4 regions of the Mesorhizobium sp. LSHC412B00 genome follow, and region 3 is predicted to be linked to each of the others. Evidence: predicted binding sites of a transcription regulator. Region 3 holds the regulator's gene; each other region holds the start of a gene.
What was found. The regulator PhoB, encoded in region 3, activates phosphate uptake and scavenging genes when phosphate is short. The targets are predictions, from matches to a motif close to TGTCATNNANCTGTCAT.

Region 1: a site for PhoB is predicted at 4,367-4,383, ahead of ugpB (sn-glycerol-3-phosphate ABC transporter substrate-binding protein UgpB). Genes of this name have one in related genera too.
Region 2: a site for PhoB is predicted at 1,152-1,168, ahead of X757_RS152750 (alkaline phosphatase). Genes of this name have one in related genera too.
Region 4: a site for PhoB is predicted at 2,507-2,523, ahead of X757_RS146575 (bifunctional 2',3'-cyclic-nucleotide 2'-phosphodiesterase/3'-nucleotidase). Genes of this name have one in related genera too.

The regions. Positions count from the first base shown of each region.
Region 1 covers NZ_AYWB01000012.1:58,606-64,451, forward strand. The annotation lists gene argH (argininosuccinate lyase) at 1-692, opposite strand, end outside; gene X757_RS144180 (TlpA disulfide reductase family protein) at 727-1,419, shown strand; gene X757_RS144175 (EAL domain-containing protein) at 1,519-3,966, opposite strand; gene X757_RS1000000168085 (hypothetical protein) at 4,114-4,260, opposite strand; gene ugpB (sn-glycerol-3-phosphate ABC transporter substrate-binding protein UgpB) at 4,446-5,756, shown strand; gene ugpA (sn-glycerol-3-phosphate ABC transporter permease UgpA) at 5,827-5,846, shown strand, end outside.
Region 2 covers NZ_AYWB01000005.1:189,778-195,623, forward strand. The annotation lists gene X757_RS152755 (MFS transporter) at 1-979, shown strand, start outside; gene X757_RS152750 (alkaline phosphatase) at 1,240-2,814, shown strand; gene X757_RS152745 (hypothetical protein) at 2,862-3,140, opposite strand; gene typA (translational GTPase TypA) at 3,338-5,167, shown strand; gene X757_RS152735 (DUF1062 domain-containing protein) at 5,227-5,846, opposite strand, start outside.
Region 3 covers NZ_AYWB01000015.1:52,166-58,011, forward strand. The annotation lists gene X757_RS142135 (sugar ABC transporter permease) at 1-1,309, opposite strand, end outside; gene xylF (D-xylose ABC transporter substrate-binding protein) at 1,454-2,494, opposite strand; gene X757_RS142125 (ROK family protein) at 2,761-3,996, shown strand; gene phoB (phosphate regulon transcriptional regulator PhoB) at 4,027-4,716, opposite strand; gene phoU (phosphate signaling complex protein PhoU) at 4,733-5,437, opposite strand; gene pstB (phosphate ABC transporter ATP-binding protein PstB) at 5,479-5,846, opposite strand, start outside.
Region 4 covers NZ_AYWB01000009.1:192,796-198,641, reverse strand. The annotation lists gene X757_RS146560 (Lrp/AsnC family transcriptional regulator) at 1-374, shown strand, start outside; gene X757_RS146565 (5-formyltetrahydrofolate cyclo-ligase) at 371-1,036, opposite strand; gene X757_RS146570 (NAD(P)/FAD-dependent oxidoreductase) at 1,218-2,483, shown strand; gene X757_RS146575 (bifunctional 2',3'-cyclic-nucleotide 2'-phosphodiesterase/3'-nucleotidase) at 2,625-4,604, shown strand; gene X757_RS146580 (cyclopropane-fatty-acyl-phospholipid synthase family protein) at 4,665-5,846, opposite strand, start outside.

The sequences.
Region 1 (5,846 bases), on a different contig from region 3:
GAATTGCGCATCGGCTCGCGGAAGCCGAGCGCCTTGGCGGTCTTGTGGCGATCGATCGGAAAACTGGTGCCGGCAAGCGCTGCCGCGCCGAGCGGGCTTTCATCCATCCGCTCGATGGCGTCGCGGACGCGCGACAGGTCGCGCGAAAACATCTCGACATAGGCCATGCAATGGTGGCCGAAGGTCACCGGCTGCGCCGCCTGCATGTGGGTGAAGCCGGGCATCACGGTCGCCGCATGCTCCTCGGCGCGATCGAGCAAGGCTGAGATCAGCCCCTTCAGCGCCTCGGCGACGCGAAAGCACTCGTCCTTGACCCAGAGCCGGAGATCCACCGCCACCTGGTCGTTGCGTGACCGCGCCGTGTGCAGGCGGCCGGCGGCCGGGCCGATCAGATCGGCAAGGCGGGCCTCGATGTTCATGTGAATGTCTTCCAGCCGGGTCGAGAACTCGAACGTGCCGGCCTCGATCTCTTTTAGGATCGTGTTCAGCCCGTGAGCGATTTTTTCTTGATCGGCCGCCGAAATAATGCCCGTTTCAGCCAACATCTCGCTGTGGGCGATCGAACCTCGTATGTCTTGGGCATAGAGTTTGCGGTCGAACGAAATCGACGCGTTGATCGCTTCCATGATCGCGGCCGGACCCGAGGCAAAACGTCCGCCCCACATCTGGTTGCTGGCCTTCTTGTCGCTCATCGCTATAACCCGTGCTCCGGAGCAGTCTTAGAAAATGGCAGACGGTAACAGATACTTCCCGGCCCCGCGCCTGATCCTCGCCGCTTTGCTGGCGGGCGTGCTGGCCGGCGCGGTCGCGGTATATGTCAGCGAGAGCGGGTCTGGCAACAACGCAGCCACCGGCAGCGCACCTGCGGCCGGCGCGGGCAACAGCAAGAACGATGTCGCCTGCGCCGCCAAGAGCGACCGCGCCAAAAAGGTTGCCGCCGCGGCCACCGGCCAGGTGGCGGCATTGCTGCCCGCCGATCCGCCGCAATCGCTGAAAAGTCTCGCCTTCAACGGTCCCGACGGCAAGCCGATGACGATCGCCGATCATGCCGGCAAGACCGTGCTGCTCAACCTGTGGGCGACGTGGTGCGCGCCCTGCCGCGCCGAAATGCCGGCGCTCGATGCCTTGCAGAAGGAAAAGGGCAGCGATGCCTTCGAAGTGGTCGCGGTCAATGTCGATGCCGGCGACGATGTGAAGCCGAAGAAGTTCCTCGCCGATATCGGCATCGGGTCGCTCGGCTACTACCGCGATTCGACGCTGGCGCTGTTCAACGACGTCAAGACGCGTGGCTTGGCGCTAGGCCTCCCCGTCACCATGCTGATCGACGGCGAAGGCTGCCTGATCGCGCATATGAACGGACCGGCAGAATGGTCGGGACCGGATGCCAAGCGCCTGGTCGAGGCCGCACTCGCCCCTTAGAGCGGTTCACCGTTTCGTCGAAACGGCTACCCGCGCTAACTTTTTTGTTTCGACGCAATTTCGGACGGAAAACCGTTTCACACTTTTCCTGAAATTGCTCTAGGCTGAGCGCAGGGCCGCCGCCGGCGGCAGCATCAAGATGCTGCCGCCGCGTTGTTTGACGCTGGCGTCGTCGTGTGCCGCCGGCGCCGCGACGCCGGTCAGTTCGCTGAACGCCTCGATCGGGCTCGGCCGGCCTAGATAGTAGCCCTGGCCGATCTCGCAGGCCTCGGCGTCGAGGAATTTCAGCTCGCCCAGCGTCTCGACGCCCTCGGCCAGAACCGGCAGGCCGAGACCGCGGCCAAGCCCCAGAACGGCGCGCACGATGGCTGCCACCTGGCCGTTGCTGTCGACTGATTTGATGAATGAGCCGTCGATCTTGATCTTGTCGAAGGGGAAGGCGCGGAGATTGGACAGCGAGGAGTAGCCGGTGCCGAAATCGTCCATCGCCACACGCACGCCAAGCGCCTTCACCTGGCGCAAGGTCGCCAGCGCGCGCGGCATGTCCTTGACCAGCGCCGTTTCGGTGATCTCGAGTTCGAGCCTGCCGGGCGTCAGGCCGGAGCCGAGCAGGACTTCATGCACCTTGCGGCTGAAATTCGGATTGTGGAGCTGCACCGCCGAGACATTGACCGCGACGGTGAGATGGTTCTTCCAGCGCGCTGCCTCGGCGCAGGCCGTCGCCAGCACCCATTCGCCGATCTGGATGATGACGCCGCTGTCTTCGGCCACCGGAATGAAGGTCGCCGGCGACACGTCGCCGCGCTGCGGATGATGCCAGCGGATCAGCGCTTCGAACCCAACCATCCGCCCGCTGCTGATCTCCTTTTGTGGCTGGTAGACGAGGCGAAACTCATCGCGCGCCATGGCCTGGCGCAGTTCGTGCTCCATCACGCGCCGGTCTCGCGCCTCGGCGCCCATCGAGGCCTCGAAGTAACGGTAGGTGTCTTTGCCCTCGGCCTTGGCGCGATAGAGCGCGGTGTCGGCTTGGCTGACCAGGATTGTCGGCTCATCGGCGTCGAGCGGATAAAGTGCAATGCCGATGCTGGCCGATACCAGGCCGCCACCGACCGACAGCCGGTTTTCCTCGCGCATGGCAGCCAGCACCGCCTCGGCGATGCGGCCGGCCGCCTGCGGATCGGGAAGGTTCGGAGCGATGATGGCGAACTCGTCGCCGCCGAGACGCGCCAGCATCTGTCCGTGGCGGAGCACGGCGGAGGCGCATAGCGCCACCTTCTGCAGCATGGCATCGCCGGCGCCATGCCCGAACAGGTCGTTCACTTCCTTGAAGCGGTCGAGGTCGAGCAGCAGCAGCGCAAGATGCCCGCCCTTGCCGCCGCGGTCCATTGCGGCAATTTCGGCCTCGAGCCGGCCGGAGAAACTGCGGCGGTTGGGGAGCCCGGTCAGCGGGTCGAAATGGGCGAGGCGCAGGATCTCCTGCTCGGCCTTCCTGCGTTCGCGGATGTCGCGCACGGCGACAACGCTGTGCCGCTTGCCGCAATAGTCGATGCTCCTTGCGATAAGTTCGACGGGGATGGTGGCGCCGTCATGGGCTCTGAGTTCGGCTTCCTGTGCCTGTCCGCTGCAGTCGGACATGCCGGCCGCGGTGCGTTCGCCGAAGAGGTCGCCAAGCAGCATCGCGTTCAGCACTTCCGGCGCAATGCCGGTTAGCGCGGCGATGCTGTCATTGGCGCTGACGATGCGGGCGCCGTCGCAGACGATCAGCCCCTCGACGGCGGCGTTGGCGAGGCCGTGCATGCGCTCGGCCTCGAGCTTGTGACGCCGGAAGCGAAGGTCGATCCACAATGCTGCGGCTGAAAGCACCAGGATAGCCATGCTGACTGCAGCGGCGGCGAAGGCCTGCGACATCGGTTCGACCGTGAACTGCGATATCTCGATGGAGGAGTCCGGGAAGATCGACACCGCGCCCATCGCGATGAAGTGCAGGCTGCAGATCGCCAGCGTCAACAGGATGGCGGCGGCGATTGTGGCCTGCATGGACGGCCGTCGCAACACGACCAGCAGCGCCAGCGCGGCGAGGGTGACGCCTGTCAGCACCGAGACGCCGACCAGCAGCGGGTTCCAGACGATGCGCCCTTCGACCTCGAAGGCGGCCATGCCGATATAGTGCATGGCGGCGATACCAGCGCCGAGGACCGCGCCGCCGACCAGAGGGTAGTCGATGCCCCGGCGCAAAGTGGCGATCCACATGCCCGCAGCGGTCAGGGCGACGGAACCGGCGAGCGAAAGCGCCGACATTTCCGTATTGTAGGCGTTGGGGATTCCGGGAGAAAAGGCAAGCATTGCGATGAAATGCGTCGCCCAGATACCGAAGCCGGTGGAAGTGGCTGCTATCATCAGCCAGGTATAGCGGTTGCGCTCGCTCGAGCGGTCGACATGGCGAAGCAGGTTGACCGCCGAGAAGGAAGAAATACCGCAAATGAGCGCTGCCAGTGCGACCAGTCTCAGATCGTGCTCATGCACGATACAATTATAGACCGTCAGCATCTCGCCCCACCTGCTCTCCCACAGCAATCAAGCCGTCCACTTGATTAGTATGCCACGCTTGACGAAGAATCGGTTATGCGAACTACAACTACAGCGGGTTTTTCGGGTTGTACGTTGCGGCGATCCTGTCTCATTCCAGACGCACGGTTACAGCAGCGCCTGGCGCGATGCCGCTCGGCCGATCTCGATCTGGCCGAGCGCCGGTTTGGCGGCCGCACGGTGCAGGTGCGTGGCGCTGTCACGCGGGCCCTTCACGCATCGCTGGGCGGTCGGCGATCCTTGCAGGCCCACCATGCCCCATTCTATCGCTGAGCCGGCTTGGCATTTCTCTCTGTCCTCGTTGCAAGGCGAGGGGGCGCGAAGTTAGCCGGGTATGAAATTCACGAAACAGCAACAAATCCGTTGTCCGATTGTCATCAGCGACACATATTGCGTTCGCGGGAGCACCCCTTTCGCCAATGACAAACGGGAGATGAAACATGAAGTTGTTCGGCTTTGCGGCCGGTGTTGCCGCCACCTTGACCCTGCTTTCCACCACCTCCGCCTTCACCGCCACCCAGATCAGTTGGTGGCATGCAATGACCGGCGCCAATGCCGAGGTGGTCGACAAGATCGCCAAGGATTTCAATGCCAGCCAGAGCGACTATGAAATTCTCCCTGTTTTCAAGGGCACCTATCCCGAAACGCTGAATGCCGGCATCGCTGCCTTTCGTGCGGGGCAAGCGCCCGACATCATCCAGGTGTTCGACGTGGGTACCGGTGTCATGATGGCCGCCGAAGGTGCGATCAAGCCGGTGGCCGATGTGCTGACCAGCGCCGGCGTGACCTTCGACAAGAGCCAGTATTTGCCCGGCATCGTCGGCTACTATTCGAAGCCGGACGGGACCATGCTGTCCTTCCCCTATAATTCCTCGTCGCCCATCCTCTACTACAACAAGGATATCTTCCAGAAGGCCGGGCTTGATGTGAACAATCCGCCAAAGACCTGGAACGAGGTGTGGGAAGCCGCCAAGAAGATCAAGGCGAGCGGCGCCGCTTCCTGCGGCTATACCTCGACCTGGTTGACCTGGATCCACCTTGAGGCCTTCGCTGCCTGGAATGACGTTTCCTATGGCACCAACCAGAACGGACTTGCCGGAACCGACGTCGAGCTCAAGATCAATGCGCCGATCTTCGTCAATCATTTCCAGGCGCTCGCCGACCTGGCCAAGGACGGCACCTTCAAATATGGCGGCCGTACATCCGAAGCCAAGCAGATCTTTCTTGCCGGAGAATGCGGCATCTTCACCGAATCGTCGGGGGGTCTCGGTGACATCGTCAAGTCGGGCATGAACTACGGCATCGGCCAGCTTCCCTATGATAGTGACGCCAAGGGCGCGCCCCAGAACACCACGCCGGGCGGCGCCAGCCTGTGGGTGTTCGGCAACAAATCGGACGAGGAATACAAGGGCGTCGCGGCGTTCTTCTCCTACCTGTCCAAGACCGAAGTGCAGGAGTATCTGCATCAGAAGTCGGGTTATCTGCCGGTGACGCTCGCTGCCTATGAGGCGACCAAGAAGTCCGGCTTCTATGACAAGAACCCGGGCCGTGAGACGCCGATCCTGCAGATGCTGGGCAAGGCGCCGACCGAGAACTCGAAGGGCGTGCGCCTCGTCAATCTGCCGCAGGTGCGCGACATCGAGAATGAGGAGTTCGAGAAGATGCTGGCCGGCCAGCAGACTGCGCAGCAGGCGCTCGACAACGCGGTCGCACGCGGCAACAAGGCGATTCAGGAAGCGATCGGAAACTGAAGCGATTGTCAGTTGAACCTCGTCCACGCGGACCCGCGTGGACGATTTCCTGAATAGCGAGGGAATCACCCTGTCTCCACGCGTCGTCTT
Region 2 (5,846 bases), on a different contig from region 3:
GCCCTGGCACCTGTTCCTCACCTGGGGCGTGTTTTCCGGCATCGGCTCCGGCGCGGTCGCCACCGTGCTCGGCGCCACCATCGTCAACCGCTGGTTCAAGACCAATCGCGGCTTGGTGATGGGGCTGATGTCTGCCTCCAGCGCCACCGGCCTGTTGGTGTTCCTGCCGCTGCTGGCATCGCTCGCCCAGTCGGGCGGCTGGCAGCCCGTCGCTACCGCCGTCTCGATCGCCACCGCCTGTCTTCTGCCGCTGGTCTGGCTGTTGGTTCCGGAGCGTCCCGCTTCGATCGGCATGGTGCGCTATGGCGCCGGGGCCGATGACGTGCCGCCGGTATCGCCGGCATCGCAAGGCAATTTCCTGGCGCATACGCTCAACACGCTGCGCCGCGCCGCCGGCACCCGCGTCTTCTGGTATCTGTTCGCCACCTTCTTCATCTGCGGCTTCACCACCAACGGGCTGGTCGGCACGCATCTGATCTCCTTCTGCGGCGACATGGGCATCCCCGAGGTACAGGCCGCGGGCCTGCTGTCGCTTATGGGCATTTTCGACCTGATCGGGACGACGCTCTCGGGCTGGCTCACCGACCGTTTCGACCCGCGCAAGCTGCTCGGCGTCTACTACGGCATTCGCGGTCTGGCGCTGATCTATCTGCCCTATTCCGGCTTCTCGGCGACCAGCCTGATCATCTTCGCCGTGCTCTACGGTCTCGACTGGATCGCCACCGTGCCGCCGACGCTCAGGCTCGCCAACGAGGCCTTCGGTGACCGCAGCGGCCCGATCGTGTTCGGCTGGATCGTAGCCGGCCACCAAGTCGGCGCCGCCACCGCCGCCGGCTTCGGCGGCACCATGCGCGAACTGCAGGGCAATTACGAACTGGCTTTCCTGATCGCCGGCATGACGGCGATCGTGGCTGCGTGTCTGTCGCTGCTGATCAATACGAGCAGGCCGGCTTTCGATCCGGAGCCGCAAGCGGCGTAAGGCGCGGTACTAATCTCCCGCCTGAGGGGGGAGATGGCCGCGAAGCGGCCAGAGGGGGTCCGTGCGACCGGACTCAGCCTCTTGCGCAGAGGTCGGCGCTCCAAGCGAGGCGACCCCCTTCTGTCGCCTTCGGCGACATCTCCCCCCTCAAGGGCGGAGATCACCTGTCGATTGTTATCAAAGTTTCATCTTCCCGAGATGTGGCTGAAACATTGAAGCTGGAGCTTGCTGGCACCGTTCGAAGCCATCAGGAGACAGCCATGAACAAGATCTCGTTGACCCGCCGCGCTTTCGTCACCTCTGCCAGCGCCGCCGGTCTGCTCGGCGCATCGGGGCTCGCTTTGCCCTATTATTCGCGCGCCAGCCAGCGCCCGGCCTTCACCCATGGCGTCCAGTCCGGCGATGTCGATGCCTCGAGCGGCATGGTGTGGACGCGCACCGACCGGCCTTCGCGCGTCATGTTCGAAGTGTCGTCGACGGAAAACTTCGCCAATGCGACGCGGCTGGCGCCGCTCGATACCTCGCCGGCCAGCGACTTCACGGTCAAGCGCCTGCTTACCGACCTCGCCTCCGACCAGGATATCTTCTACCGGATGACTGCCGCCGACCTGTCGGATATCAACGCCGTTTCCGAACCGATCGTCGGCCGTTTCCGCACAGCACCCGCCTCGAAGCGCGACATAAAATTCGCCTGGTCGGGCGACACGGCCGGCCAGGGCTGGGGAATCGATGAGACCGGCATGAAAACCTACGCCACCATCGCCAGGCACACGCCGGATTTCTTCCTGCATTCCGGCGACACCATCTATGCCGATGGCGCCATGAAGGACGAGGTAGACCTGCCTGGCGGCGGCAAGTGGAAAAACGTCGTCCTGATCGACGGCAAGCGCAAGGTGGCCGAGACGCTGGATGAGTACCGCGACCAGTGGAAATACAACATGATGGACAAAAACGTTCTGGCCTTGAGCGCCATCTGCCCGACCTTCTACCAGTGGGACGATCACGAGGTGCTGAACAACTGGTCGGATTCGAAGAATCTCGGCGCCGACAGCCGCTACACCGAAAAATCCATCCATGTGCTCGCGGCGCGTGCGGCGCGCGCCTTCCATGAGATGACGACGATCCGCTACGAGCCGTCCGAGCCCGGCCGCGTCTACCGCAAGATCGCGCATGGGCCGCTGCTCGACGTGTTCTTCCTCGACATGCGCTCCTATCGCGGCCCGAACGGCCCCGACATGCAGGAGGACATGACGCCGCAGTCACGCATGCTGGGCGAACAGCAGACGAAATGGCTGAAGCGCGAGCTGACGAATTCCAGGGCGACCTGGAAGATCATTGCCGCCGACATGCCGCTCGGCCTCGTCGTCTGGGACGACGGCGCCAAGAAGGTCGGCGCGGAAGCCATCAGCAATGGCGACAATGGCCTGCCCAAAGGCCGCGAGCTCGAGATCGCCGACCTGTTGCGCTACATCAAGACTGCCGGCATCACCAACACGGTCTGGTTGACCGCCGATGTCCACTACACGGCGGCGCACTATTACAACCCCGACAAGGCGCGGTTCCAGGATTTCAATCCTTTCTGGGAATTCGTCTCGGGCCCGATCCACGCCGGTACCTTCGGTCCCAATGATTTCGACATGACCTTCGGCCCGGAGCTGAAATTCATCAAGGCGCCGACCACCGAACAGGGCCAGAACCTGCCACCCTCGGCCGGCCTGCAGTTCTTTGGCCTGGTGGACATTTCAGGGGCGACAGAGCAGCTGACCGTGCGGCTGATGGATCGCGACGACATCGAGCTTTACAAGGTGACGCTCGATCCGGTGCGGTCGGCGTAAGCCTTTGGGTCGGTGCGAAGGATCGCTATGCCTGGAATGGGCAGCCGTCAGTCCGGGTAGCAAACCGTCGGAATCTTCGGCCACACCGCGCTGTCGCAGCCTGCAACCTGCTGCCTCTGCTTGAAAGAGGCGCTGACCGGGCCGGTGACCACGGGGTCGACGCCATCAGGGGCGTCGGCAAACATCTGCTCGGCCGTCCGGTCGGACGACGAAGCCGGATTGGCTTCCTTCACCGTGGCGGCCGATTGAGCGGCATTGGCCGCCAGCACGGCAGCGAATGCGACCGAAGCGATGAGGGGCCAAAATCGGTTGAGTTTGTCGGTCATCAATTTCGAACTACCCGGGCCCAGAAAGGTTCCCGCCTTGGTTAACAAAACCATCTCACACCGAGATGCTTAAGATTTGATGAGTATTTGGTGGTGCGCCTCCTCTTTCGCAATTGCGAAAAACCCTGTATGAGCCGCGCAACCGAAAGAGGCGGCGCCTTTTGGCCTGCTGCCTGCAACGCTCCCGAGACCACAAAATGAAAATTCGTAATATCGCGATCATCGCGCACGTCGACCATGGAAAAACCACCCTCGTCGACCAATTGCTGCGGCAATCCGGTTCCTTCCGCGACAATCAGCGCGTCGCCGAGCGCGCCATGGATTCCAACGACCTCGAAAAGGAACGCGGCATCACCATCCTGGCCAAGGCGACCTCGGTCGACTGGAAGGACACCCGCATCAACATCGTAGACACACCCGGCCACGCCGATTTCGGAGGTGAGGTCGAGCGCATCCTGTCGATGGTGGATTCGGCGATCGTGCTGGTCGACGCGGCCGAAGGCCCGATGCCGCAGACCAAGTTCGTCGTCGGCAAGGCGCTCAAGGTCGGCCTGAAGCCGATCGTCGTCATCAACAAGATCGACCGTCCGGACGCCCGCCACGTCGAGGTGGTCAACGAGGTGTTCGACCTGTTTGCAGCGCTTGACGCCACCGACGAGCAGCTCGACTTCCCGATCCTCTACGGTTCTGGCCGCGATGGCTGGGTCTCGGAAAATCCGGAAGGCCCGAAGGACCAGGGCCTGGCGCCGCTGTTCGACCTTGTCATCAAGCATGTGCCGGAGCCGACCGTTCATCCCGGCCCGTTCCGCATGATCGGCACCATCCTGGAGGCCAATCCCTTCCTCGGCCGCATCATTACCGGCCGTATCGAGAGCGGCACGCTGAAGTCCAACCAGGCGGTCAAGGTGCTCCACCATGACGGCACGCAGATCGAAACCGGGCGCATCTCCAAGATCCTCGCGTTCCGTGGCCTCGAGCGCCAACCGATCGAAGAGGCGCAGGCGGGTGACATCGTCGCCATTGCCGGCCTGTCCAAAGGCACCGTCGCCGACACGTTCTGCGACCTGGCGGTGACCGAGGCGTTGCATGCGCAACCGATCGATCCGCCGACCGTGACCATGTCTTTCCTGGTCAACGATTCGCCGCTCGCCGGCACTGAAGGCGACAAGGTGACCAGCCGCGTCATCCGCGACCGCCTGCTGCGCGAAGCCGAAGGCAATGTCGCGCTCAAGATCGAGGAATCGCCTGACAAGGATTCGTTTTTCGTTTCCGGCCGTGGCGAATTGCAGCTGGCCGTGCTGATCGAGACGATGCGCCGCGAAGGCTTTGAAATCGCCGTGTCGCGTCCGCGCGTCGTCATGCAGAAGGGCGAGAACGGTGAATTGCTGGAGCCGGTCGAGGAAGTCGTCATCGACGTCGACGAGGAGCACGCCGGCATCGTCGTGCAGAAGATGTCGGAGCGCAAGGCCGAGATGGTCGAGCTGCGGCCTTCGGGCGGCAACCGTCAGCGCATCGTCTTCCACGCGCCGACGCGCGGACTGATCGGCTACCAGTCGGAACTGTTGACCGACACGCGCGGCACCGCCGTGATGAACCGGCTGTTCCACGCCTACCAGCCCTACAAGGGCGAACTGCCGGGCCGCACCAACGGCGTGCTGATCTCCAACGAACAGGGCGAGGCAGTGGCCTATGCCATGTGGAACCTCGAAGACCGCGGCCCGATGGTCATCGACCCGGGCGTCAAGGTCTATCAGGGCATGATCATCGGCATCCATAGCCGTGACAACGACCTCGAAGTGAACGTGCTGAAGGGCAAGAAGCTGACCAACATCCGCGCCGCCGGCAAGGACGAGGCGGTGAAGCTGACGCCGCCGATCCGCATGACGCTGGAGCGCGCGCTGGCCTGGATCCAGGACGACGAGCTGGTCGAGGTGACGCCTAAGACCATCCGCCTGCGCAAGCTCTATCTCGACCCGAACGAGCGCAAGCGCTTCGAGAAGTCGGCCAAGGTTGTGGGCGCGGCGTAATCGTCTGATTTCCAAATCCGGAAGGAGGCGAAGCACCGATGTGCTTCGCCCTATTTCGATTATCTGCTCGCCCTTGAGATGATGGTTTCTCGGTCGGCTTCGCCGGAGAGATCAATTCGCACGATCGTGCCATCGCGAGCCGGCTTGCGCAAAGCCCTGGCGCCTTCGGAAACGACAAACAGCAATCGTTTCTCCTCCAGCGCCTGAAGCCTTGATCGCGAGATGCCGAGTTCGCCGGCGAGCAGACGGTCTAGCCGCAGCGATGTCGGCATTTCCAGCCCAAGCCTGATTTCAAGCGCGGCTGCGGGTTCGCCTTCGCCGCCGAGCCGGTGTTTGTGAACGGCGAAATCGGGAAACTCCTCGACGCGGCCGACCCGGTTTCGCAAAGCCGCGACATCGAAGGCATGGCGGCGGGCGAGGGCCGGATCGTTGCTTTCGAGCGCTGCCAGCAGCGCGGGTTCGATGTCGCGGCGGTTGCAGCGTTCGAAAATGCCGAAATTCCACGAATTGTCGCAGTCGATGCAGCGATAGATCAGCCAGACATCAATGCGTTTGCCATTGGCGTTGACGCGGAATTTGTCGCTGCAGCGATAGGCTTTCACGGCGCCGCAGCGGTTGCAGTGGATCAGGGGTCGAGGTGCGATTTCGGGCGCGATTGCCCAGTGGATAGCGAGATGTT
Region 3 (5,846 bases):
GCTTGCGGTAGACGGTGTCGAGCCAGACGGCGATGACCAGGACAGCGCCAACGACAATGCTCTGCAGCGGCGAGTCGATGCCGAGCAGCACCATGCCGGATTGCAGCGACTGCATCAGTAGCGCGCCGAGCATGGCGCCCATCACCGTTCCGGCGCCGCCCGCGAGCGACGTGCCGCCGATGACAGCGGCCGCGATCACCAAAAGCTCGTCCAGTGTGCCCAGCGCATTGGTTGACGCATTGAGACGGGCCGACGAGATCGCCGCGCTGATTGCAGCCAGCACACCCATGATCATGAACACCTTCATGGTCACCCAGCGCGTGTTGATGCCGGCGAGTTCCGCTGCCTCCGGATTGCCCCCGATGGCGAAGACATAGCGGCCGAAACGCGTGCGCTTGGTGATGAACGTCATGATGATGCCGACAATCACCGCCATTAGCACCGGTATGGCGATGCCATGCGCGATGAACAGCCCGCCTTCGGGAACGGTGATGCCGTTCTGCTGTGCGTACTGGCGCACGATGCCGATCGGCCATGGATAGGAATTGGCGATCCACACGGCGCCGAGGATGGCCGCGCAAGTGACCACGCCAAGCAAGGTCTCGGCCCAGACGGGGCGCAGTGGAAAGCTGAAGCGCTTGCGCTGTGAGCGACCGTTGAGCAGCGCGAAGGCGACCGCCGCGCAGGCGACGATGCCGACGATCCAGCTGGCAGCGGCGCCAATCGAGCCGCGTGGTCCGCCGCCCATCAGCTGGAAGGTGGCGTCGAGTGGCGCGACCGTGCGCCCGCTGGTGATGAGCCATGCCATGCCACGCCAGACCAGCAGGCCACCAAGCGTCACGATGAAGGCCGGAACCTGCATATAGGCGATGATGAAGCCCTGGAACGCGCCGATCAGCAGACCAAGCACCACGCCGGCGGCAAGCGCGACGACCCAGAGCCAGGGGTTTCCAAGCTGGAAGCCGATGACGCGAATCAGGAATTCGGCCTGTGCCACGCCCATGATCATGCCGATCACGCCTTCGACGGAGCCCACCGAAAGGTCGATGTTGCGCATGACGATGACCAGTACCATGCCGGTCGCCATGATCGCGACCGAGGACGTCTGCACCGACAGGTTCCAAAGATTGCGCGGCGTCAGGAAAAGCCCGCCCGACAGGATATGTATGCCGACCCAGATGACCAGCAGCGCGCCGACCATGCCGAGCATGCGCGTGTCGAGCTCGGTCGCCTTCAGGAACCGGGCGACCGCGCCGAGTTCAGACGCTCGTGCCGTATCGGCCTGCGGATTTGAGGTCGTGTCGGTCATGATGTCCTCCAGCGGCTTGCCGTCTGGCGCGGATGCCGGACCACAGCCTAGAAGTTTGCCGCCGATGGCGGAAACACACAATTCTCGTAGAGAAAACGCCGCGGCTTGACAGCCGCGGCGCCTCATTTCTTCAAGTCGTCGAGATCAGTTGCAAGCCGCGACGCTGCCTGCGGCGACGCCTGTGCAGACTTCGTCCTTCTTGATCCAGCCGGCGTCGATGACGACGTTGAGGTTGTCCTTGGTGATCGCGACGGGGGTCAGGAACAGCGACTTGACGGTGTTGCCGTCAGGCGTGGTGAAGTCCTTGGCGCCGGCAATGTCGCCCGTCTTCTTGCCATCGGCAAGCTGCGAGGCGATCTCGGCGGCGTTCTTGCCGAGTTCGCGCGCGTCTTTCCACACCGACACCGTCTGCGTGCCGAGCGCGATGCGGTTCAGGGCGGCATGGTCGCCGTCCTGGCCCGAGACCGGAACCGTTCCGGCAAGGCCCTGCGCCGTCAGCGCGGCGACAACGCCGCCGGCGGTGCCGTCATTGGCCGCAACCACGGCATCGACTTTGTTGTCGTTGGCGGTCAGGAACTGTTCCATGTTCTTCTGGGCGTTGGCCGGCAGCCAGCCATCGGTATAGGCCTCGCCGACATTCTTGATCTTGCCCGAGTCGATGGCTTCCTTGAGCACTTCCATCGAGCCCGAGAACAGGAAATCGGCATTCGGATCCGAGCCAGAGCCCTTTATGAAGACATAGTTGCCTTCGGGCTTCGCCTTGAACACTTCGCGGGCCTGCATGCGGCCGACTTCCTTGTTGTCGAAGGTCAGGTAAAAAACGTCCTTGTTCTCGATCAGGCGGTCATAGCCGACGACCGGAATGCCTTCGTCCAGCGCCTTCTGCACCGCCGGGCCGATGGCCGAGGCGTCCTGCGCCAGGATGATCAGCGAGTTGGCGCCCTGCGAGATCAGGCTTTCGACGTCGGTCAGCTGCTTGCCGGGATTGGACTGCGCGTCGGCCGAAATGTACTTGTCGCCGGCGGCTTCGATCGCCGTTTTCATCGCCGCCTCGTCGGTCTTCCAGCGCTCTTCCTGGAAGTTCGACCACGACACGCCGATGACCTTGTCCTTCGCCTGCGCGACCGACATCAGCGCCAGCGACATGGCGACACCCGCCAGCATGGCGGCTGCAAATCTGTTCATTATAACCCTCCCTGCGCCGCCCACGGCGCGACAAAACCGGCCCGAAGGCCTGCACAAAGAGGCTCCATTTTTTCGAGCCTCGAAAAAATACTGGTTCAATGATAAGGCACTGTCAACATCGATTATGATGGATTCTGATAGCGTTGCCGAATTTTTTCGAGCTCCGCAATAAACAATGACAGGGCTGCCGGCGTCTGCCAATATTTGGCTGGTGCCGTCGAACGCCTTCACTATCATGAGGCGCGAGGAGGCCGGGAGGAAAACAAATGTCGGTTGGGATCCGCCACGACGATCTGCGCCGTCGCAACCGTGCGATGGTGATTTCGGCCGTGCGCCGGGCCGGCCAGCCGTCGCGGACCGAGATTGCGGCGACCACCGGCCTCAGCCATTCGACGATATCGGCAATCTCGTCTGATCTAATTCAAGAAGGCATCCTGATTGAAGGCAAGCCTGGCGAGACCGGCTCGCTGAAACGCGGCCGGCCGCAGGTCGGCCTTGGCCTCAACCCGGAAGCGGCGGCGGTCATGACCGTGGTGCTGTCGCTGAACTTCCTCTCCGTCACCGTCATCGACTATGCCGGCCAGGTGGTCGCGGAAGAACAGCGCCGGCTCGACACGCTGACCATGCCGCGCGACGAGCTGATCGGCGAATGCGTAGCAATCGTCGGGCGGCGTCTCGCGGACCCGGACCTCGATGTCCAGAGCATCGCCCGCATTGCCATGGGCATCCAGGGCATCACCGATTCGCAGGCGCGGGCCATGCTGTGGTCGCCAATCACGCCACTGACCGACATTGCCTTCGCCGACATGTTGGAAGCGGAATTCGGCATTCCTGCCACCATGGAGAACGACTGCAATATGATGGCGGTGGCCCTGCAATGGCGCCAGCCCGAGCGCTACCGCGACAATTTCATCGCGATCCTCTTGTCGCACGGCATCGGCATGGGGCTGGTGCTGAAAGGCGAACTGTTCACCGGCACCCATTCCTCGGGCGGCGAGTTCGGCCACATGATCCACCGTCCGGGCGGCGCGCTCTGCCGCTGCGGGCGGCGCGGCTGCGTCGAGGCCTATGCCGGAAACTACGCCATCTGGCGCAGCGCCAAAATGATGAGCGAAGATGCCGAGCCGGTCGATATCGGCGACGCTGATATGCGCGCACTCGCCGCGCGCGCCCGCGAAACCGATGGCCCGGAGCGCGAAGCCTATCGCAAGGCCGGTGAGGCGCTCGGCTTCGGCCTCGGCAGCCTGTTTGCGCTGATCGACCCGGCGCCTGTCGCCATGGTTGGCGTCAGCGCCGCCGCCTTCGACCTGATCGAGCCGGCATTGCGCGAAGCGATCGCCCAGACCGCCGGCGGCCAGCACTCGAAATCGATCTCCTTCGACACCGAGCCCAACGAGCTGCCGCTGATCCGCGAAGGCTGTGCCATGCGCGCGCTCGGCTTCGTCGATCAGGAGATTTTCGCGCCGGGCATTCAGGCCAAATCCGGCAAGCATGTCGCCTGAATGGCCGGCAACGGCGCGACGCGCAGCATCCTAGTCTTCCCTGATCGCGTAGCCGGCGCCGCGAATGGTACGGATGACATCCGGCATGCGGCCGTTGTTGACCGCTTTGCGTAAGCGCCCGACATGGACGTCGACGGTTCGCTCGTCGATGTAGATCGTCTCGCCCCAGACATTGTCGAGCAGCTGGCTGCGCGAGAACACGCGGCCGGGATGGCGCATCATGAATTCGAGCAGCCGGAACTCGGTCGGTCCGAGCCTGATCTCGCTCTTCTTGCGGTAGACACGGTGCGACTCGCGGTCGAGCACGATGTCGCCGACCTTGAGCACGCTGGACAGCACTTCCGGCTTGGCCCGGCGCAGCAGCGCCTTCACGCGCGCCATGAACTCCGGCGTCGAGAATGGCTTGACCAGATAGTCGTCGGCACCGGTGGACAGGCCGCGCACGCGATCGCTTTCCTCACCGCGCGCGGTCAGCATGATGATCGGCAGCCGCTCGGTTTCGGGCCGCACTCTAAGCCGCCGGCAGAGCTCGATGCCGGAAACAGCGGGCACCATCCAGTCGAGCACCAGGAGATCGGGCACGTTTTCCTGCAGGCGGATCTCGGCCTCGTCGCCGCGTGTCACCACCTCGACGTGATAGCCTTCGGATTCGAGGTTGTAGCGGAGGAGCACGCCTAGCGGCTCCTCGTCCTCCACGACCATGATGCGTGGCGCGATCATAGGCAGTTCACCCTCATCAGGCCGGCGTGGCCATCGCCGTCTCGTCCTGCTTCGGACGATTGGCGGGCAATTGCTGGCCGGTCAGCACATAATACGCATTTTCGGCGATGTTGGTGACATGATCGCCGATGCGCTCAAGATTCTTGGCGCAGAACAAGAGATGCGTGCAGGCGGTGATGTTGCGAGGGTCTTCCATCATGTAGGTCAAGAGCTCACGAAACACGGACGTGTATTTGACGTCGATGCGCTCGTCGTCATTCCTGAGTTTTGCAAGAGCTGCCGCATCGGTGGCGGCATATTCCTCGACGACGCCTTGCACCTGGATCAGCACCAGCTGCGCCATGGCATCGATGGAGTGCGAGAGGTCGCGCGGCGTGACGCTCAAGCCCACGGTGCCGACGCGTTTGGCGATGTTCTTGGCGAGATCGCCGATGCGCTCGAGGTCGCCGGCCATGCGGATCGAGCCGACCACGGCGCGCAGATCGTTGGCCATCGGCTGGCGCTTGGCGATCAGCGTGATGGCGCGGTCGTCCAGTTCGCGCTGGCGCGCATCCATGATGGCGTCGTCGGAAACGACACGCTGTGCCAGCGCATTGTCCGAATTGAGCAGCGCCCTGGTCGAGCCGCTGACCATCGAGCCTGCCAGATCGCCCATGTCGCCGATCAGCTTGCTGATCTGCCCGAGCTCTTCATCGAAGGAGGCGACGGTATGTTCACCCATGATCTTGGTCCTCGTGCCTGAAAATTCACCCGCCGGACGGCTCAGCCGAAGCGGCCGGTAATGTAGTCCTGGGTGCGCTTGTCGTCGGGGTTGGTGAACATCTTGTCGGTGGCGCCCTCCTCGACGAGATAGCCGAGATGGAACATCGCCGTGCGCTGCGACACGCGCGCCGCCTGCTGCATCGAGTGGGTGACGATGACGATCGTGTAGTTCTGGCGCAGTTCGTCGATCAGCTCCTCGACACGGGCGGTGGCGATCGGATCGAGCGCCGAGCAGGGCTCGTCCATCAGGATCACCTCCGGCGACACGGCGATGGCGCGCGCGATGCACAGGCGCTGCTGCTGGCCGCCGGACAGGCCGGTGCCGGGCTCCTGCAGGCGGTCCTTGACCTCGTTCCAGATCGCCGCCT
Region 4 (5,846 bases), on a different contig from region 3:
CGGCCTGTTCGCGCCGGCTCGACAATCTGGAGAAATCCGGCACCATCCGCGGCTATCACGCCCGGCTTTCGAATGCCGCGCTCGGCCACCAGATGACGGCGATCGTGCACATATCGCTGTCGGGGCAATTCGAAAAGACGCTGTCGGATTTCGAGGCGGCGATCAAGCGCTGCCCCAATGTGCTGTCGTGCCACCTGATGTCGGGCGAATACGACTATATCCTGCGCATCGCCGCCAAGGATCTGGTCGACTATGAGCGCATCCACAAGGAGTGGCTATCGGCGATGCCGCATGTGACCAAGATCAACTCGTCGTTTGCCTTGCGCGAGATCGTCGACCGGACCGCCATGGGCATGAAGCCGGAACTGGCTTAGCCCTGAGCAGCCTCGGTCACCAGCCTATCCATTGGGATGTCGTGCGGCTGCGGGTAGATGGTGGCTATACGCTGCAGTTCGTAGCCGACGCCGATGACCAATGGCTTGAACGGCATGGCAGCCAGCGTGCGGTCGAAGAAGCCGCCGCCATAGCCCAGGCGGTAGTTTCGCGGGTCGATGCCGACGACCGGCGAGATGACGATGTCGGGCAGCACCGGGTCGCCTTCGGCGGGGATAGGGATGTTCCAGACGCCTTTTTCCAGCCGGTCGCCAGGCACATAAGCGCGGAAGATCAGCGGCTGGCCCTTCTCGATCACGATGGGCAGCGCCGTGCGGCCGCCGCGTTCGTTGATCGACGCCATCCACGGCCGCAGGTCCGGCTCGCCGCGAAACGGCCAATAGAGGCTGACCATGCGGCCGGCAATGTCGCCGATGGCCGCGTCGAGCCCTTCGGCGATAGCCCGCGACATCGCCACCCGCGCATCGGCGGAAACCGCCAACCGTGCCGCGATCAGACGCTCGCGCTCGGCCTTGCGCCAACGGCGCACATCGGTCCAGTCGGTCAATGGCGCGCGAAATTCCGGATCGAGTTCGTGCAAGAAGTAAGGCGGCGAAGAATATTGCGCCCGCCCTTTGCGATCTTTGTCATCGTCGTTGGCCATGCTTCACTCCCGTGGTTCCAGCCCCTGCAAGGCTATACCCGTCCAGGCTTGCCGACATAGGCATTCGCGACATCCGGCGACGAGTCCTGGGCAGCCTTACGCGCGGCAGTCTAGCGCGCCGCGACATTGTTGCGGTGCACAAAAATCACTAGATAAAGAGAGACAAACAGGGGTGAATGCGATGAGTGAAACCAGCCATCATGTCGTTGTCGTCGGCGCAGGGTTCGGCGGTCTCGAACTCACGCGGGCGCTGGCCGGCGCACCCGTGCGCATCACCATGATCGACAAGCGCAACCATCACCTTTTCCAGCCGCTGCTCTACCAGGTGGCGACCACCTCGCTGGCGACCTCGGAAGTTGCCTGGCCGATCCGTCATCTGCTGCGCAAGCGCGAGGACGTGACGACCCTGCTCGGCAACGTCACCGGCGTCGACCGTCCAGGCAAACGCGTGGTGCTTGAGGACGGCAGTTCTGTTCCCTACGACACGCTGGTGCTCGCCACCGGCGCGCGTCATGCTTATTTCGGCCACGACGAATGGGAGCCTTTCGCGCCCGGGCTGAAGACGCTTGAAGACGCAACCACCATTCGGCGGCGCATCCTGCTCGCCTTCGAGCAGGCCGAGCGCGAGACCGATCCGGCCAAGCGCCAGGCACTGCTGACACTGGTCATCGTCGGCGGCGGCCCGACCGGCGTGGAGCTTGCCGGCACCATTGTCGAACTCGCGCATGAAACGCTGCGCGGCGAATTCCGCAACATCGACACGCGTGAGGCGCGTGTGGTGCTGGTCGAGGCCGGAGACAGGATCCTAGCCAATTTCGCGCCAAAGCTGTCCGACTATGCGCGCAAGGCGCTGGAGCGGCGGGGCGTCACGGTCGAGCTTGGCCGCGCCGTCACGCGCCTCGATGCCGAAGGCGTCGTCTTTGGCGATACGCATCTGCCGGCGCGAACCATCCTGTGGGCCGCCGGCGTGGCGGCTTCACCCGCGGGAGAGTGGCTGGGCGCGCCGGTGGACCGGGCGGGCAGGGTAATGGTCGAGCCCGATCTGACCGTGCCGAACAGTCCTGAAATCTTCGTCATCGGCGACACCGCGCATGTCTTGCGGCCGGACGGCAAACCGGTGCCCGGCGTGGCGCCCTCGGCCAAGCAGGAGGGCAAGCATGTCGCCGCGACGATCAGGGCGCGGCTGGCCGGCGATGGCGCGCCGCGGCCTTTCCGCTACAAACATGCCGGCGACCTGGCGACGATCGGCAAGTGGGCAGCCGCGATCGATTTCGGCTCGATCAAGCTCACGGGATGGCTTGCCTGGTGGCTGTGGGGCGTGGCGCATATCTACTTCCTGATCGGTTTCCGCAACCGGCTCTCGGTGTCGCTTAGCTGGCTATGGATCTATTTCACCGGCCAGCGCAGCGCGCGGCTGATCACCCAGGGCGACGATGACAAGGGCTGAGGTTCTCAACCGCGGCCAAGGATATTCATCCAGCCGTCACCTTTTGCTGATCGACTGACTTCCCGATGGACATGGCCGGTTTTCGGCGCGAAGCTTCCGCCCGGGGCTGGGATCTTGTCACGTCGCTGGGAAGGAAAACCAATGCCGCATCTCAATTACCCCGTCTCCCGCCGTAGTTTTCTTGCCGGTACGGCCGCCAGCGGGGCGCTGATCATGCTCCATCCGTTTTCCGCCCGCGCGCAGGCCAATCAGGCGCATCTGAGGATCATGGAGACCACCGACATCCATGTGAATGTGCTGCCTTACGACTACTACGCCGACAAAGCCAACGACACGATGGGCCTGTCACGGACGGCCTCACTGATCGCGGCGGTGCGCAAGGAAGCCACCAATGCGATGCTGATCGACAATGGCGATCTTTTGCAGGGCAATCCGATGGGCGATTACATCGCCTATGAGAAGGGCCTCAAGGAAGGCGATCTGCATCCGATCATGAAGGGCATGAACCTGCTGGGCTATGAATGCTCGACGCTCGGCAATCACGAGTTCAATTACGGCCTGTCGTTCCTCGACAAGGTGCTGGCCGGAGCCAATTTCCCCTTCGTCTGCGCCAATCTGATCCGCGGCACCGAGCTTGCCGCCAAACCGCGCGACGACAAGCTCTACCTCAAGCCCTATGTCATCCTCGACAAGAAGATCAAGGACGGGTCGGGCGCCGAGCAGCCGATCAAGATCGGCATCATCGGCTTTGTGCCGCCGCAGATCATGGTCTGGGACCTGAAGAACCTGGAAGGCAATGTCAGGACGCGCGACATCGTCGAGGCGGCCAGGGCATGGGTGCCGCAGATCAAGGAGGAGGGCGCCGACATCGTCATCGCGCTCTCGCATTCCGGCATCGATATCAAGCAGGGCGACGGCATGGAGAACGCCTCCTTCTTCGTCGCCGGCGTCGAAGGCATCGATGCGGTGTTCACCGGCCATCAGCATCTCGTCTTCCCCGGCAAGAAGGATTTTCAGGCGCTCGAAGGCGTCGACACCGAGAAAGGCACGCTGCAGGGCAAGCCCGCCGTGATGGGCGGTTTCTGGGGCTCGCATATGGGACTGATCGATCTGCTTCTGGAACGGGACGGATCGAAATGGCGCGTAGCCTCGGCCACATCTGAGGCAAGGCCGATCTACGAGCGCGTCGACAAGGCAAACAAGCCGACGGTGGCGGACGACCAGCGCGTCGTCGATGCGCTGAAGGCGGACCATGAGGCGACACTTGCCTATGTCCGCCGACCGGTCGGCAAGACCTCGGCGCCGCTCTATTCCTATTTCGCGCTGGTCGCCGACGATCCGTCGGTGCAGATCGTCAACCAGGCGCAGAGCTGGTACCTCAAGGACATATTAAAAAGCACGCAGTGGAAGGACGTGCCGCTGCTGTCGGCGGCGGCGCCCTTCAAGGCCGGCGGGCGCAACGGCGCCGACTACTATACCGACGTGCCGGTGGGCGACATCGCCATCAAGAACGTCGCCGACCTCTATCTCTATCCGAACACGGTTCGTGCCGTCGAAATCACCGGCGCGCAAGTGAAGGAATGGCTGGAAATGTCGGCCGGCATTTTCAGGAAGATCGAGCCGGGCAAAGCCGACCAGGCGCTCATCGACACCGAATTCCCGTCCTACAATTTCGATGTGATCGATGGCGTCAGCTACGGAATAGACCTGTCGCAGCTGCCGAAATACGATGCCAAGGGTGGCGTCGCCAATGCCGGCTCGAACCGCATCGTCGGCCTCAGCTTCGACGGCAAGCCGATTGATCCGGCAGCGAAATTCGTCGTCGCCACCAACAATTACCGCGCCGGCGGTGGCGGCAATTTCCCCGACATCAATGCCTCGAAGATCATCTACGAGGCGCCGGACACCAACCGCGACGTGATCGTGCGCTACGTCGTCAGCGAAGGCACGATCAACCCCTCGGCCGACGACAATTGGTCGTTCACGCCGCTGCCCGGCACCAGCGTCGTGTTCGAGACCGGCCCCAAAGCGAAGGATTTCATATCTGGGGTGAAATCGCTCAAGATCGAGCCGGCCGGCGAGGGCGAATCCGGGTTTGCGAAGTATCGCATCCTGCTTTGAGGCAACGTGCAGCTAACAGGGAAAACGAGCGGGCATACGCCCGCTCAATCACGCTTCGGATCAGGCTTTGTAGACCACTTGGCGCACGTCGATGTAGCTGGCTCTAAAGCCGGCTTCGCAATAGTGGAGATAAAATTCCCAAAGCTTCTTGAAGCGGTCGTCGAAGCCGAGCGGGACGATCTTTTCCCACGACGCCCAGAAGCGGTTGCGCCATTCGGCAAGCGTGCGGGCATAGTCGTCCGGAAAGACGCGCTCGCGCAGATGGGAAAGGCCATGGTCGCTGCCCAGCGTCTTCAGGATCGACGGCGTCGGCAGCATGCCGCCCGGGAAGACATAGCGCTGGATGAAATCCGGCCGCGCCCGATAGGTGTCGTAAGCGGCCTCGTTGATGGTGATGATCTGCAGGCCGGCGGTGCCGCCGGGCCTCAGGCACGCCTTCATCTTGCCGAAAAAAACCGGCCAATATTTTTCGCCGACCGCCTCGAACATCTCGATCGAGGCGATGCGGTCGTAAGTGCCCGTTTCATCTCGGTAATCCTGCAGCTTGATGTCGACCTTGTCGGCAAGCCCGGCCTTCTGGATGCGCGCCTTGGCAAAATCGTGCTGTTCGCGGCTGATGGTCAGGCCGGTGACGCGGCAGCCGATCTCGCGCGCGGCAAATTCGGCAAAACCGCCCCAGCCGCAGCCGATCTCGAGCACATGGTCCTTCTTGCCGATGCCGGTATCCTTGGCCAGCGCGCGGTATTTGGCGGCCTGAGCGCTTTCCAGGTCGTTGGCGCCGGTCGCATAGAGCGCCGACGAATAGGTCATGCTGGGATCGAGCCATTGCTTGTAGAAGGCGTTGCCGAGATCGTAATGCGCCGAGATGTTGCGCTTCGAGCCGGTGCGGGTGTTTTCGTTGAACCAGTGGCGGATGCGCTGGACCGTGTTGATGAGCCAGCTGGCGCCGCCGGCAATGCGCTCGCCAACAGCCGAGTTGACGACGAACAGTTCGAGGAAGCTGGTTACATCAGGGCTTTCCCAGTCGCCGTCCATGTAGGATTCGGCAACGCCGATGGTGCCACCGGAAAAGGCACGGCCGGGCAGGCGCCAGTTCTTCAACACCAGTTCGGCATCCGGGCCGGGTCCGTTGCCGCCGACAAGAACCGCCCGGCCATCCGGCATCCTCACCTTCAGCGAACCGCGCGGCAATTTCATCGCCGCCGACAGCACCATGCGCGCCTTGGCCGGCAGGCCCTTGAC